2 regions of the Serratia sp. NFX21 genome follow, and region 2 is predicted to be linked to the other one. Evidence: predicted binding sites of a transcription regulator. Region 2 holds the regulator's gene; the other holds the start of a gene.
The links. The regulator PurR, encoded in region 2, represses purine synthesis genes. The targets are predictions, from matches to a motif close to CANGCAAACGTTTGCNTG.
Positions count from the first base shown of each region.

Region 1: a site for PurR is predicted at 1,639-1,656, ahead of ACNT1W_RS10790 (amino acid aminotransferase). Genes of this name have one in related genera too.

Region 1 covers NZ_CP183196.1:2,291,103-2,294,523, reverse strand. The annotation lists gene asnS (asparagine--tRNA ligase) at 1-64, shown strand, start outside; gene ompC (porin OmpC) at 368-1,477, shown strand; gene ACNT1W_RS10790 (amino acid aminotransferase) at 1,722-2,912, shown strand; gene ACNT1W_RS10785 (MBL fold metallo-hydrolase) at 2,981-3,421, opposite strand, start outside.
Region 2 covers NZ_CP183196.1:2,786,300-2,789,720, reverse strand. The annotation lists gene sodB (superoxide dismutase [Fe]) at 80-658, shown strand; gene ACNT1W_RS13260 (YnhF family membrane protein) at 712-801, opposite strand; gene purR (HTH-type transcriptional repressor PurR) at 1,125-2,150, shown strand; gene punR (DNA-binding transcriptional activator PunR) at 2,147-3,091, opposite strand; gene punC (purine nucleoside transporter PunC) at 3,215-3,421, shown strand, end outside.

The DNA.
Region 1 (3,421 bases), 500 kb from region 2:
CGGCGTGCAAAACGTGCGTGATGTCATTCCGTTCCCGCGGACTCCACGTAATGCAACCTTTTAATTAATCAGATAATACATTTTCTAATTAATTTAGTTACAAAACCAAGGCCAGCTTTGCTGGCCTTTCGCATTTTTTAATATTGACGCGCGTCACAAAGTTCCCTGAATATTACTTTTTGTTACAAATGCTTTCATTCTGATACCTCATTGCGACATTGGTAGCATTTTCGTTCTAGATTAACCCGCCCGTGAATGGAACACTGCGTGCAGACACAGGACGACACCAATCTATCAACAATAGTTCCAAAAGAATTATTGGCGGCAGTGGCAAAGGTGTCCGAATAACACCAATGAGGGTAATATAATGATGAAGCGCAACATTCTTGCAGTGGTAATCCCGGCTCTGTTAGCAGCTGGTGCAGCAAACGCTGCTGAAATCTACAACAAAGACGGCAACAAACTGGATCTGTACGGTAAAGTTGACGGTCTGCACTACTTCTCAGACGACAAAGGTAATGATGGCGATCAGACCTATGTGCGTTTCGGCTTCAAAGGTGAAACCCAGATTACTGACCAACTGACCGGTTACGGCCAGTGGGAATACAACGTTCAGGCTAACCACGCTGAATCTCAAGGCACCGAAGGCACCAAGACTCGTCTGGGCTTCGCGGGTCTGAAATTTGCTGACTACGGTTCATTCGACTACGGCCGTAACTACGGCGTACTGTACGACGTGGAAGGCTGGACAGATATGCTGCCAGAGTTCGGTGGCGATACTTACACCTACACCGACAACTTCATGACTGGCCGTACCAACGGCGTTGCTACTTACCGTAACAACAACTTCTTCGGTCTGGTTGACGGTCTGAACTTCGCTGTTCAGTACCAGGGTAAGAACGAAAACGACGGCCGTGCTCTGAAGAAACAAAACGGCGACGGTTGGGGCCTGTCTTCTACTTATGACATCGGCGAAGGCATCAGCTTCGGTGCTGCATACGCATCATCTGACCGTACCGACGACCAGACTCAGCTGTCTACCGCTAAAGGCGACAAGGCTGATGCGTGGACCGTGGGTGCTAAATACGACGCGAACAACGTCTACCTGGCAACCATGTACTCAGAAACCCGTAACATGACTCCATACGGCGAATCTGACTTCACCATCGCTGACAAAACTCAGAACTTCGAAGTGACTGCACAGTACCAGTTCGACTTCGGTCTGCGTCCAGAAGTTTCTTACCTGCAGTCTAAAGGTAAAAACCTGTCTAGCCGTACCGCAAACGGCTCTAGCTTCGGCGGCGGCGATGCCGACCTGGTTAAATATGTTTCTGTTGGTACCACTTACTACTTCAACAAAAACATGTCTACCTACGTTGATTACAAAATCAACCTGCTGGACGAGAACGAATTCACCAAAGCTAACGCCATCGCTACCGACGACATCGTTGGTGTTGGCCTGGTTTACCAGTTCTAAGTTGTCTCACTTAACGGCGGTTCACCGTCGACTAAGTTAAAAAACAGGGCTTCGGCCCTGTTTTTGTTTTTGCGTCCCCCTAAATTTTTATCCTGCCAAATCCCCCTTCCCCCTCATTTTTTATGCTGAATATGCGTCCTTCACAAGATCGAGGTGTTTTTCTCGCAAACGGTTGGCAAAGGGCATAACTGGCGCTACCCTGATGCTTCTGTCTGCTTAACTCCGAGCCATGGAAGCACCTGACATGTTTGAAAAAATCACTGCTGCACCTGCCGATCCGATCCTGGGTCTGACCGACATTTTCCGCGCTGACGCCCGCCCTAACAAAATCAACCTGGGGATTGGCGTTTATAAGGATGAAACCGGTAAAACTCCGGTGCTGACCAGCGTTAAAAAAGCTGAGCAGTATCTGCTGGAAAATGAGACCACCAAAAACTATCTCGGCATTGAAGGTATTCCGGCGTTCGCCAACTGTACGCAAGAGCTGCTGTTCGGCAAACAAAGCCCAATTATTGCCGACAAGCGTGCGCGCACTGCACAAACTCCTGGTGGCACCGGCGGCCTGCGTGTTGCAGCTGACTTCATCGCCAACCAGACCAGCGCGAAACGCATCTGGATCAGCAACCCAAGCTGGCCGAACCACAACAACGTGTTTGGTGCAGTCGGTCTGGAAGTGTTGGAATACGCTTACTACGACGCCGCCAATCATGCGCTGGACTTCGATGGTCTGCTCCGCAGCCTGCAACAGGCTCAGGCCGGCGATGTGGTGCTGTTCCACGGTTGTTGCCATAACCCAACCGGCATCGACCCAACGGCTGAGCAGTGGGCACAATTGGCCGAGCTGTCTGTGGCTAACGGTTGGTTGCCACTGTTTGACTTCGCATACCAGGGCTTTGCGAAAGGATTGGAAGAAGATGCTCAGGGCCTGCGTATTTTTGCCGCCAAGCATCAGGAACTGATCGTCGCCAGTTCTTACTCGAAGAACTTCGGTCTTTACAACGAACGCGTGGGTGCCTGTACCGTCGTTGCTGCTGATGCAGAAACCGCCGATCGTGCCTTCAGCCAGGTGAAAGCGGCTATCCGCGCCAACTACTCCAACCCGCCGTCACACGGTGCTGCCATTGTGGCAACCATCTTGGGCGACGATGCGTTGCGTGCGCTGTGGGAGCAGGAACTGACTGACATGCGTCAACGTATTCACCGCATGCGTCAGCTGTTTGTGAATACCCTGCAGGAGAAAGGCGCTGAGCAGGACTTCAGCTTTATCATCAATCAGAACGGCATGTTCTCATTCAGCGGGCTGACCAAAGAACAGGTTCTGCGTCTGCGTGAGGAATTTGGCGTCTACGCCGTTAACTCCGGCCGCGTTAACGTTGCCGGCATGACACCAGACAATATGGCGCCGCTGTGCGAAGCCATCGTCGCCGTGCTGTAAAACCGTCGCGCGACACATAGCAAAAGGGGCGCTCAAAGCGCCCCTTAGTTATTTCTGCCGGAAATAACTTACCAGATGGCCGGCTCTTCACGCAGGAACGGGTTGGTTTCACGTTCTTGACCGAAGGTCGACATTGGCCCATGACCTGGAATAAACGCCATGTCATCACCCTGCGGCAATAACTTGGTGCGGATAGAGTTAATCAACGCCTGATGATCGCCTTGTGGAAAATCACTGCGCCCGACGCCGCCGTTAAACAGCACGTCGCCCACCAGCGCCAATCGCGCCTGATCATTAATAAACACGATATGGCCAGGAGTGTGGCCAGGGCAATGCAGCACCTTGAGCGTCATTTCGCCCACCTGCACACTGTCCCCTTCTTCCAGCCACTGGGTTGGCGTCAGCGGTGCGCACTCTTCCAGCCCAAACATGCGGCTCTGCGCAGGCAGGCCATCGAGCCAGAAAGCATCCCTCTTATCCGGGCCGTAGATCGGCACCTGATAAAACTC
Region 2 (3,421 bases):
CTAAATACCCACAATAAAAACAGGTCAATCTAATACCCGTTGTTACGACGGTGGACTGGCACTGTACAAGGAGAAAGCAATGTCGTTCGAACTTCCTGCATTACCTTATGAAAAAAACGCCCTCGAACCGCACATTTCCGCAGAAACTCTGGAATACCATTATGGCAAGCATCACAACGCCTACGTGGTGAACCTGAACAATCTGCTGAAAGGCAGCAAGTTTGAAGGGTTGTCCCTCGAAGAGATCGTTAAGGCCTCTGACGGCGGCATCTTCAATAATGCCGCTCAGGTATGGAACCACACTTTCTATTGGCACTGTCTGTCGCCACAGGGCGGCGGTGAGCCTGAAGGTAAACTGGCCGTGGCGATTAATCAGGCATTTGGTTCTTTCGCCGAATTTAAACAGCAATTCAGCGACGCCGCAGTGAAAAACTTTGGCGCAGGCTGGACCTGGCTGGTGAAAAAACCGGAGGGTTCGCTGGCGATTGTTAACACCTCGAACGCAGCGACACCGCTAACCGGTGATGATAAACCGCTGCTGACCGTCGACGTTTGGGAACACGCCTATTACATCGATTACCGCAACGCACGACCTGCCTACCTGGAAAACTTCTGGGCACTGGTTAACTGGGCATTTGTGGAAAAGAACCTGGCGTAACGCGGGGAAAAACAATCAGGCGCAGCGGGCTGCGCCTGTTTTACTTGAGGGGATCAGTTCAAAGCAGCGGTGAAGCTGAAAGCAATAATCACGGCCAGCGCACAAACGGTGGTGAACAGTGACATTTTCAGATCGGTATCCATTACAACTCCTTTTCAGATTGGGTTTCCCAAGGGTAAAAGGCACACAATTAATGCGTCAAACCATTTTCACACAGTTGAACAATAAAATCTTGTTATCATTTCCCGGTTTATTATACCGATTACCTCTTCCACTTTGGCTCAATATGGGACAAAATTCGCAGTTCACAACTGTGTACCGGCAAAATGCCCCTCCTGACCAAGCGCTGACGACTTCAACACACTAAAAACTCAGTTTTCGCTTCTTTGGAGAAGGATCTACGCAGGCAAACGATTAACATCACACTTACATACTGCAACATGTGAGTTCAGGAGTCATTCTTTACATGGCAACGATTAAAGATGTGGCCAAACGCGCTGGCGTTTCCACCACCACCGTTTCGCACGTCATCAATAAGACTCGTTTCGTCGCCGAAGAGACAAAAGCGGCCGTTGGCGCTGCGATTAAAGAGCTGCATTACTCACCCAGCGCCGTAGCGCGCAGCCTGAAGGTCAATCACACCAAATCGATTGGCCTGCTGGCCACCTCCAGCGAAGCCCCCTACTTTGCCGAAGTGATCGAGGCGGTAGAAAACAGCTGCTACAGCAAAGGCTATACGCTGATTTTATGTAACTCGCACAACAATCTGGACAAACAGCGGGCCTATCTGGCGATGCTGGCGCAAAAGCGTGTTGATGGTCTGCTGGTGATGTGTTCGGAATATCCAGACCAATTGCTCGGCATGCTGGAAGACTACCGCAACATCCCAATGGTTGTGATGGACTGGGGCGCGGCCCGCGGTGATTTTACCGATAGCATCATTGATAACGCCTTCGCCGGCGGCTATCTGGCCGGGCGTTATCTGATTGAACGCGGTCACCGCGATATTGGAGCCATTCCAGGCCAACTGTCGCGCAATACCGGTGGCGGCCGCCATCAGGGCTTTTTAAAAGCCATGGAAGAAGCCAATATTGAAGTACGTGACGAGTGGATTGTTCAGGGTGACTTTGAGCCGGAATCCGGCTACAAGGCCATGCACCAGATCCTGTCGCAAAAACATCGCCCGACCGCGGTATTCTGCGGCGGCGACATCATGGCGATGGGCGCGATCTGCGCCGCCGACGAACTTGGGCTGCGGGTGCCACAAGACATTTCGGTGATTGGCTACGATAACGTGCGTAACGCCCGCTATTTCACCCCGGCACTGACCACCATTCATCAACCCAAAGAGCGTTTGGGTGAAATGGCGTTCACCATGTTGCTGGACCGTATTATCAGCAAGCGTGAAGAGTCGCAGGTGATTGAAGTGCATCCGAAACTGATTGAGCGTCGTTCGGTCGCTGACGGCCCATTCATCGATTACCGCCGCTAATTGCTAATGCCGGAAGCCGCTGTGGTTTCCGGCACCACTTCGCTTAGCCATTCCTGATTCAGCGTTTCACTGTCCCCCAGGTAATCCAACAGCCAGGCCATCGCCGGTGATGGCGTATTCTGCTGCCAGGTCAGACAACAGGGGCTGGCCGGAAACGGCTGCTGCAGCTGCAACGCTACCAGTTCCCCACGCTGCACCAATGGCAAGGCCTGATGCGCCGGCATCATGCCAACGCACAGGCCGGCACACAGACAATCCAGCGCCGAGGCCCAGTCCGGCACCACCAGCCGCCGTTGGTTGTCCAGTGTCCAGGTGACCCGCTTGGGCAGGTTGCGCGAGGTATCTTCCAGACACAGCGACGGGAAAGGCCGCAGTTGCTCATCATTCAACAGGCCATCCATCATCGCCAGCGGATGCTGCGGACTGACCACGCACAGCCAGCGCATGTCGCCCATATCGCGAAAGGCAAACCCGCCCCCGACCGGCACCGCACGCGTCGCCCCAATAGCCATATCAGCACGCCCGTCCACCAGCGCATCCCAGACGCCGTTAAACACCTCAGGTTGGACCATCAGTTCTACGTCGGGGAAATGGCGATAGAAGTCCAGAACCAGTTGGCGGCAGCGCTGGGGTTTAACAATGATGTCTACCGCAATTTTCAGTTGGCCACGCCAACCGTTAGCCACCTGTTGACACTGGCGGCGGGTGTCGAGCATTTTTTTGATGACACTGCGTGCCTCCTGCACAAACACCACGCCGGCCGGGGTCAGTTCCACGTCACGATGACGCCGTTCAAACAGCGGAACCGCCAGCCATTGTTCCAATTGCCGCACGGTATAACTGACCGCCGAGGGCACTCGGTGCAGCTCATGCGCCGCTGCGCTGAAGCTGCCGGTGCGGGCGACCGCATCTACCACATCGAGAGAATATTCAGACCACATAACCCTGCCTTCAATTTTTTTAACAGCACCTCGCAAATATTACCGTTTCACAAGCAGAGATCCAGCCGGATACACTTGCCGGCGCTAAAAACCTGCGACAATAAAATATTAATGAGAAATACCATGCGAAATTCCTTTGGTTTTATGTTCTATCTTGCCGGCCTGAGTATGCTGGGTTACCTGGCCACCGACATGTACCTGCCCGCCTTTGGCATAATGCAGCAAGACCTGCAAATTTCCGCCGGGGCGATCAGCGCCAGCCTGAGTATCTTCCTGGCCGGCTTCGCCTTTGCTCAATTGCTCTGGGGGCCACTTTCCGACCGCCTCGGC